Regions from separate parts of the Streptomyces sp. NPDC048278 genome, predicted to be linked through region 1. Evidence: riboswitches for the same ligand, from Rfam matches in the RefSeq annotation. Region 1 holds a riboswitch; the other holds the start of a gene.
What was found. Region 1 has a riboswitch for cobalamin ahead of AB0D74_RS41400 (DUF4430 domain-containing protein). Riboswitches for the same ligand answer to the same signal wherever they lie in the genome.
Positions count from the first base shown of each region.

Region 2: it holds a riboswitch for cobalamin, as region 1 does, so the genes downstream of both, metE (5-methyltetrahydropteroyltriglutamate--homocysteine S-methyltransferase) here and AB0D74_RS41400 (DUF4430 domain-containing protein) in region 1, are expected to answer to the same signal.

Region 1 is NZ_JBEZLP010000037.1:84,513-89,127, forward strand. It holds gene AB0D74_RS41390 (hypothetical protein) at 1-729, shown strand, start outside; gene AB0D74_RS41395 (cobalamin-binding protein) at 759-1,670, shown strand; gene AB0D74_RS41400 (DUF4430 domain-containing protein) at 1,681-2,178, opposite strand; cobalamin riboswitch at 2,211-2,348, opposite strand; gene AB0D74_RS41405 (DMT family transporter) at 3,112-4,395, shown strand; gene AB0D74_RS41410 (CocE/NonD family hydrolase) at 4,427-4,615, shown strand, end outside.
Region 2 is NZ_JBEZLP010000034.1:61,369-65,983, reverse strand. It holds gene metE (5-methyltetrahydropteroyltriglutamate--homocysteine S-methyltransferase) at 51-2,360, opposite strand; cobalamin riboswitch at 2,513-2,728, opposite strand; partial or broken gene AB0D74_RS39710 (IclR family transcriptional regulator) at 2,788-2,919, opposite strand; gene AB0D74_RS39705 (hypothetical protein) at 3,004-3,090, shown strand; gene AB0D74_RS39700 (isocitrate lyase/phosphoenolpyruvate mutase family protein) at 3,128-3,961, shown strand; gene AB0D74_RS39695 (NAD(P)/FAD-dependent oxidoreductase) at 3,999-4,615, opposite strand, start outside.

The DNA.
Region 1 (4,615 bases):
ATGGCCGCCCTGTGCGTGTCGGGGGTCCCCAACACGGACACCGACATCGTGCAGGCGAAGGCGTTCCTGAAGAGCAAGCTGGTCGCGAGCAGCGGCGCCTTCAGCGCGCTGTTCGGGGTCAACACCGACTCCAACGGCTGGGCGGTGTCGGGTCTCAACGCCTGCGGCATCAACCCGCAGACCGGCGACTTCCTCACCTCCCAGGGCAAGACGCCGGTCGACTTCCTGATCGCCCAGCAGTTCAACCCCGGCGGCGGCTTCAAGTACCTGCCCAGCGACACCAGCCCGTCCGCCTACGCCTCCATCGACGGCCTGCGCGCGGTCGCCGGAGCCGGGTTCACCGCCACCCCGCCCGTCCCCACCACGACCGGCGCCCCGCAGTGGGTCGGGCAGACGTCCCTCACCTCCGGTACGGCCACGAAGCTGGCGCTGACCGTGGACGACGGCGCCGGGAACCTGAAGGTGTGCTCGGTGGCACTGACCCCGACCGGCTCGACGACCACGCTCGGCGCGGTGCTCGACGCCGCCGTGAGCGCGGCCACCCCGTCCGGCTGCGTCACCGCCGTGACCCCGTCCTCCGGCACCGGCACGATCACCTCACTCAACGGCACGGCCAACAGCGGCTCGAACACCTGGAAGGTCAGCGTCGACGGCGGGGCGTTCGCCACCGCGGCCAGGGAGACGACCGTGGGCGTCGGCGACACGATCGCGGTGCGCTGGGGAGCGTGAGGAGTTGTAAGCGGTCATAGGCTCGCGGGATGCGCATCGTCTCCCTGCTGCCCGCCGCGACCGACATCGTCGCCGAACTCGGACTGTCCGCGCGGCTGGTCGGCCGTACCCACGAGTGCGACTGGCCGCCGGACGAGATCGCGTCGGTACCGGTGGTGACCGGGGCCGACCTCGATCAGGACCGGCTCACCAGCCGGGAGATCTCCGACGCGGTCGGCGGCTCGGCGCACTCCGGGTCGTCTCTGTACACCCTGGACACCGAGGCGCTGGCTGCCCTGCGCCCCGATGTGATCCTCACCCAGGACCTGTGCGACGTGTGCGCGGTCTCGTACGAGAAGGTCAGCCGGACCGTCCGCCTGCTCGACGCGGACACCCGCGTCCTGAGCCTGGAACCGCGCACGCTCGACGACGTCCTGGACTGCCTGGTCACGGTGGGCGAACTGCTCGGCGTGCGGGAGCGGGCGGAGCGGCGCAGAGCCGAACTGCGCGCACGACTCGACCGCGTCCGCGCGTCCGTCGCCGACCGGGACCGACCCCGGGTGGTGGCGATCGAGTGGCTCGACCCGCTGTGGCCGGCCGGCCACTGGGTGCCGGAGCAGCTCACGGCCGCCGGCGGGATCCCGCTCCTCGCCGCCCCCGGCGAGCACACGAAACCCATGACCTGGGAGGCGGTGCGGGCCGCCCGGCCGGATGCCGTCCTGATCCTGCCGTGCGGCTTCCCGCCCGAACGGACTCTGCGGGAAGCCGAGTTGCTGACCGCCCTGCCAGGGTGGGACGACCTGCCGGCCGTACGGTCCGGCCGGGTCTGGGTGCTGGACGGGCCGTCCTACTTCAACCGCCCGGGGCCACGGGTGGTGCGTGGGGCCGAGGTGCTGGCCCACGTCCTGCACGGGGTGCGGGCCGGGGAGCCGGTCACGGCGTCCGAGGCCCGCCCCTTGTGAGTCGCTGCGCTCAGAACGCGGTCCAGGTGAACGCCACCTTGTCACCGGCGTTCAGCTTGAACTGGCAGCCGCCGACGGGGGTCGAGGTGCCGTTGACGGAGATGTTCCAGTAGGCGGTCCCGCCACCGTTGACGCCCTTGATGGTGTCGACGGAGTAGTCGTCGAACGACGCGTACCAGGTCCCGTCCCAGGTGAAGTGCCGTTTGTGGGCGGCGTCGTCGAGGGCGGCCGTCGGCGTCGGCACGGCCGAGGGATTGGCGGCGCCGTTGGTGCCGTCGCAGTGGTGCGTGCCGCCGGTGGCGGTGGTGACGTCGTGCCCGCGGGTTCTGATCTTCCCCTTGAAGAGAAGCCCGTCCGGGCCCTGCACGGTGAGCGTCACTCTGACGGGAGCGTTCGTGTCCAGCGCGCTCTGGGCCTGCGCGACCGCCGGAGCGGACGCGGCGAGCGCGAGACCGAGGACGGTCGCGGTGACCAGGGTGCGGGTGCGGGGTGCGGATGTGCGGCGCAAGGCTGAGCCCTCCTGTAGACCATGACAGCGAGAAGCGGATCGCTGCACACGCCGGGCATCCCGACTCACGGCCGCTCATGGGCCGTACACGGTTGCAGGTCAGCGCCGGACTCCCACCGGCTTCCCCCCGGACGTGCGCATATGCACGAAGTGCCCGCATCCTAGGGGCTGTTGGGGACGGAACACCAGACCTTCACCCGGGCGCCGGTCCTGCCGGACTCGGAGCCTGTCTCCCCGTTCCGCCAGGCCGGCTCGGCAGTGCGTAATAGCCGTACCGCCGACACAAGCAGCTCCAGCAATTGCTTCCCCGGGTCAGAACCGGTCGGTTCCTCCCGAGCGAACCAGCTGTCCCCCTGTCAATGTCCTCCGCTTCTGGCGAGAAACCTCAGGTTTTGACGGGCAAAGATGGTTGTCCAGCCGAACCACCTCTGCGGCTGACGCTTGCCCCATTCCGGTACCGGCCGATGCACTGGGCTTGCGCTGCACGACCTCGTGGAACGTGAACATGGTGTGGCTGCGCCCCTGTGTCGCCGACCGGCCCCGGCATCGCTGCCGATCCGTCGGGGCTCTGAGCTGCCCCACTCCCCACAGCACAGAAACCGCGTACCCAGTGATCAATACGGGACATACACCCGGCTGTTCCTTGGCCTTGTTCAGCAGGACCGATCCCATCCCGGCCCATACCTGCGCATGCTGCCCTTCAGCTCCCGGACGCCGGTCGGCGGGTTCCGCGGGTGTGCCGATGCGCACGACCGCGACGCAATGCGCGCATGTGTGTGACGAGGCACGACCTGACCTACGTGGCCAGACGGAGAGGAAGGGAACGCGGGACCGACACGCGAACGGCCCCGTCCCGCCTGTGTGTTTCACACGGGACGACATCGAGGGCCGTCCGTCCTTCGTCCCGCACAACGCGGACGGCGGGACGCACGCGTGAAGTCCAGGCTCGATCCGCTGTCCATGGCCGCCATGGCGGTCACCGTGGTCGCCGTCTCAGCCACCGCCCCGCTCACCGCCGCCGCCTCCGCCTCACCTCTCGCCATGGCCTTCTGGCGCAACTGCCTCGGCTTCGCCGTGCTCGGACCGTTCCTCCTTGTACTGCGCCGCCGGGAAGTGGTGCGCGTCACGCGGGGCGAGCGCGGCCTCCTGCGCCGGGAGCAGTGGTGGCCGCTGGTCTTCGGTTTCCTCGCCGCCACCACGCTCGCCCTCCACTTCGCGGCCTTCATGACCAGCACCCGGTTGACTTCCGTCGCCATGTCCACAGCGCTCGTCGCCACCCAGCCGCTATGGCAGGCTCTCATCGCCGCGGCGCAGGGTGCCTGGCTGCCCCGCCGAGCGTGGATGGGTCTCGCACTGTCCGTGGCGGGAGCGGCTGCGGCCGGCGGCCTCGACATCAGGTCCGGTGGTACAGCGCTACTGGGCGACCTGCTCGCCCTCGTCGGAGCCGTTGCCCAGGCCGGGTACACCGCGCTGAGCGAGCGGTCGCGCGCGGATGTGAGCACACCCCTCTATTCGACCTTCACCTCGCTGGTGTGCGGCATGGAACTCCTCGTCGTCTGCCTGCTGGCCCACATCCCGTTGACGGGCTTCGACAGATCCACCCAGCTGTCGCTGCTGGGGCTACTCGTCCTTCCACAGATCCTGGGTCTCGGCTCGCTGAACTTCGCCCTCGGCAGGACCTCGGCGACGGTCATGAGCGTCCTGCTCCTGCTGGAGACCCCCGTGGCCGCGCTCGCGGCGTGGTGGTTCATGGGGCAGGGCATCAAGCCCGCGACCCTGCCCGGGCTCGTGCTGATCATCGTCGGCGTCACGGTGGTGGTGACGAACGGTGTACAGCAGACCACGGAACAGCGCGGCAGGCACCGCCGTACGCGAGTGTCTGCCCCGGCAACCGTCCCGTACACGCCCCAGGCCATGCCCGCGCCGCGGCGGTCGGCGTTTCCCGACTTCACCGAACGGGACCCGAGAGTGGAATGGGCGGCGCACACCGTGGACACGAGCCCGACGGTAACGCTCACCTACCACGGTTCGGGGGCGTTCGACACCCTGCTCCTGCGCAGACCGCAGGTGGGAGAAGGCGAGCCAGGCCTCGATGGTCCCGCTGGGCCACCTGTCCACCTCCTGCCGGTCCGTCAGGTCCGCTGCCCGGCCCTGGTCCCGGAACAAGTCCGGCACGCCGATGGCGGCAGTTCCGTGCACCGGTCCACCGAGTACTGATCCACAGTCATCAAGAACGGATGGAGCCCCTATGGTCGACGTCAATGTGACGCCCTTCGAAGTCGAGGTCCGGAGCCGCACCGGAAACCTGCTGCGGGCCGATGTGTACCTCCCCTCGTCCGGCGACGGCCGCTACCCGATCGTGCTGGGGGCCTCTCCGTACCAGAAGGCGCTGCGCCACCTCCCGCCCAACCCCGTCTTTCCGTTCATTGAATACGGT
Region 2 (4,615 bases), on a different contig from region 1:
CCGGACGGCGTACTGAGGGTCCTGCGTCCGGCGTTTGCGCCGGGGGTCGGCTACAGCTCTGCGCGTACCGTTCGTGCTGCCGCGACCAGGTTTTCCAGGGAGGTGCGGACCTCCGGCCAGGCGCGGGTCTTGAGGCCGCAGTCGGGGTTGACCCAGAGCCGGTCGGCGGGGATGGCCGCCAGGCCGGTCCGCACCAGGGCGGCGGCCTCCGCCGGGCTCGGTACACGGGGGGAGTGGATGTCGTAGACCCCGGGACCGGCCTCGCGCGGGTAGCCGTGGGCGGCGAGTTCGCGGGCGACCTGCATGTGGGAGCGCGCGGCCTCCAGGCTGATGACGTCGGCGTCGAGGTCGTCGATGGCCTGGACGATGTCGCCGAACTCGGCGTAGCACATGTGGGTGTGGATCTGCGTGTCCGGACGGACCGAGGCGGTGGTGAGCCGGAACGCCTCCGTCGCCCAGGCGAGGTAGGCGGGGCGGTCGGCGGCCCGCAGCGGCAGGGTCTCCCGGAGGGCGGGTTCGTCGACCTGGATGACGGAGGTGCCGGCCGTCTCCAGGTCGTTCACCTCGTCGCGCAGGGCGAGGGCGACCTGCCGGGCGGTGTCGCCGAGGGGCTGGTCGTCGCGGACGAAGGACCAGGCGAGCATGGTGACGGGGCCGGTGAGCATGCCCTTGACCGGGCGGCCCGTGAGGGACTGGGCGTACGACGTCCAGCGCACCGTCATCGGCTCGGGACGGGAGATGTCGCCGGCCAGGACCGGCGGGCGTACGTACCGGGTGCCGTAGGACTGGACCCAGCCGTGCTGGGTGGCGAGGTAGCCGGTGAGCTGTTCGGCGAAGTACTGGACCATGTCGTTGCGTTCGGGTTCGCCGTGCACCAGGACGTCCAGGCCCGCCTTCTCCTGGAAGGCGACCACCTCCTGGATCTCGGCCCGCACCCGGTCCTCGTACCCGGCCGTGTCGATGCGTCCGGCGCGCAGGTCGGCGCGTGCGGTGCGCAGTTCGCCGGTCTGCGGGAACGACCCGATGGTCGTCGTGGGCAGCAACGGCAGCCGCAGATGGGCGCGTTGGGCGGCGGAGCGTTCGGCGTACGGCTGCGAGCGGCGGGCGTCGGACTCGGTGACGGCCGCGGCGCGGGCGCGCACGGCGGGGTCACGGGTGATCGGTGAAGTCGCCCGGGAGACCAGGTCGGCGCGGTTGGCGGCGAGTTCGGCGGCGATGGTGTCGGTGCCCTGGGCGAGGCCCTTGGCGAGGGTGACGACCTCGGCCGTCTTCTGCCTCGCGAAGGACAGCCAGCGCAGGATCTGCGGCTCGATGTCCCGCTCGGCGGCGGCGTCGAGGGGGACGTGCAGGAGGGAGCAGGACGCGGCGACGTCGACCCGGTCGGCGAGGCCCAGCAGGGTGCCGAGGGTGGTGAGGGACGCCGACAGGTCGTTCACCCAGATGTTGCGGCCGTTGACCACACCGGCGACCAGGCGCTTGCCGGGCAGCCCGCCGACGGCCGCGAGGTCGTCCAGGTTGGCGGCGCCGGTCCCGGTGAAGTCGAGGGCGAGCCCCTCGACCGGGGCCTTGGCCAGCACCGGCAGGGCCTCGCCGAGCCGGTCGAAGTAGGAGGCGACCAGGAGCTTCGGCCGGTCGGCGAGGGCGCCGAGATCGCGGTAGGCACGGGTGGCGGCGTTGAGTTCGGCCGGGGTGCGGTCCTGGACCAGGGCGGGCTCGTCGAGCTGCACCCACTCCGCGCCGGCCGCCCGCAGGTCGGCGAGCACCTCGGCGTAGACCGGGAGCAGCCGGTCGAGGAGGGTCAGCGGGTCGAAGCCGGTGGGCACGCCCGGCGCCGGCTTGGCGAGCAGCAGATAGGTGACCGGGCCGACCAGCACCGGCCGGGCGGCGAGCCCGAGGGCCAGCGCCTCCGCCAGTTCGCCCACCTGCTTGGCGGAGTCCGCGGCGAAGACGGTGTCGGGACCCAACTCCGGCACCAGGTAGTGGTAGTTGGTGTCGAACCACTTCGTCATCTCCAGCGGCGCGACGTCCTGCGTGCCGCGGGCCATGGCGAAGTAGCCGTCGAGCGCGTCGGCGTCGACGGCGGCCCGGTGCCGCTCGGGGACGGCGCCGACCATCACGGTGGTGTCGAGGACGTGGTCGTAGTACGAGAAGTCGCCGGTCGGCACCTCGTGGATGCCGGCCTCGGCCAGCTGCCGCCAGGTGGAGCGGCGCAGTTCGGCGGCGGAGGCCCGCAGGGCGTCGGCGGTGAGCCGGCCCTTCCAGTAGCTCTCGGTCGCCTTCTTCAGTTCCCGGGCCGGCCCCTGGCGGGGGTAGCCGTACACGGTGGCCCGGGCTGCCGCGGCTGCGGACTCGGTGGTCACGGAGATCTCCTTCGCGAGACGATTCCCTGAGATCCCGGCGACGGGACGGGGGCGCGAAGGGGTGACGGACCGGACGGAGACGGCCCGTGGCCGTCCGCTCGGTATGCACGCCGACCCGCCCACGAGGTCACCGGGATGTCCGCGCACGAGTGGTTCGCGCACGGGCAGTTGGCAGGTCTTCGGACTCGCGGGCACGCCCTCCTCCGGAGGACACCTACTGGCCGTCGCTTCCCGGATCCGGTGGATCCAGTGCGTATGACGGCGGTCGTTCCCGCTCACCGCTGCGGGGCAGTCCCGGATTCCCACCGGGTTCCCTCTTGCGACACCCTGTCCGGCTGACAGGGCGAACCAGCTGCGAGGGCCACCTTACGACGTACGCACGGGCCGTGTCCCCGTCCCAGGGGTGCCACCGCTCCGCAGCGCCCGGGAGGCCCAGGGCCGCCGTCCGCACCGCCGGGGCCGGCTGTGCAGGGCGGAAGCGGTCGCACGGTACCGCCACCGAGAGCACCGCGACCGCCGTGGACCCGGCGAAGCCAGGGGTCGCGATGCAGCTGCCACCCCCCCCGCTGCGGGCCGGTGACACCGTCCCGACCGGCGCGCTCGGCACGATGGCGGTCGCCGCCGCCGTCGTCGTACGACCGTCCTGGTCGAGGCGGGGCGTCGCAAGCTGGTCGGCGGGCCGGGGGACGTGGTCACGGACGTCGCCCTGGACATCTCGGGGAGCCGCTGACGCCTGATTGTCGGTGCCGGCTGACACACTGACGGACGTGGACACTGAACGCAGGGAACGGGCCGCACGCTTCGTGGAGTTGCACCGGGAGGGCTGCTTCCTGCTCCCCAACGCCTGGGACGCGGGCAGCGCCCGCGTCCTGGAGTCGGCCGGTTTCCCGGCCGTGGCCACCACCAGCGCGGGCATCGCCTTCTCCCTGGGCCGTGCGGACCACGACTACGGCGGCGGCCGGGTCGACCGCGCCACCATGGTGGGCCGGATCCGTGAGATCGCCGCCGAGGTCCGGATCCCGGTGAGCGCGGACCTGGAGGACGGGTTCGGCGAGGCGCCCGGGACCGTCGCCGAGACGGTCTCGACGACCCTCGCGGCCGGGGCCGCCGGCGGCAACATCGAGGACTTCACGGGCGACCGCTCCCGCCCGCTGTACGAGCCGGAGCTCGCGGCCGACCGGATCCGCGCCGCGCGCGAGGCGATCGACGCGGCCGGCGAGCCGTTCGTCCTGGTCGGCCGGACCGACGTGCTGCTCACCGGCGGCCCGCTCGACGAGGCGGTCCGGCGGGCCAACGCGTACCTGGCGGCGGGCGCCGACTGCGCGTTCGTGCCGGGCGCGGCCGACGCCAAGACGATCGGCAGCCTGGTGCGGGAGATCGACGGCCCGCTGAACGTGGTGATGGGCCTGACCGGAGGCGCCCTGTCCCTGGCCGACCTCCGCGAACTCGGCGTGCGCCGGGTCACGGTGGGCGGCAGCATCGCCCGGGCGATGTACGCACACCTGCTCGCCGCGGCCCGCGAGCTGGCCGAGCGCGGCACCTTCACCTACGCCCGGGACCAGATCTCCCAGTCGGACCTGAACGAGCTCTTCCGCAGCTGACGAACCGGGCGCTGCGGCCGTCACGGCCGACGGGGTGTCAGCCGGCGTCCGCCTGCTGCTGCGCCCGCCGGTGCCGGTACGCGGCGACGAGGAACACCCAGATCTCGCTGACCGTGGGGAACGGCGCGACGGCGTGCCGGAGGCGTTTCAGCGGGACCTCGCCGGCGACCGCGATCGTGGCCGCGTGCAGCAGCTCGCTGACCCCGGACCCGACCATGGTCACCCCGAGCAGCACGTCCCGGTCGACGTCCACGACGAGCCGGGCGTGGCCGGTGTAGCCGTCGGCGTACAGGTTGGCGCCCTGGGCGGCGTCGAGGTCGAGGTCGACCGTCTCGACGCGGTGCCCGGCGGCGGTCGCCTGCTCGGCGGTCAGGCCCACCGCGCCCGCCTCCGGGTCGGTGAAGAAGACCTGGGCCACGGCATGCCGGTCGGCGGTCGTGGCGTGGTCGCCCCACTCCCCGTCGTCCAGCGGCTGCCCGGCGGCCCGCGCCCCGATGGCGTCCCCGGCCGTGCGGGCCTGGTACTTGCCCTGGTGGGTGAGGAGCGCGCGGTGGTTGACGTCGCCGAGGCCGTACAGCCATGCCCCGTCGACCCCGTCGACCAGGCAGGTCGTGTCCACGTCCAGCCAGGTGCCGGGGGTCAGGCCCACGGTCT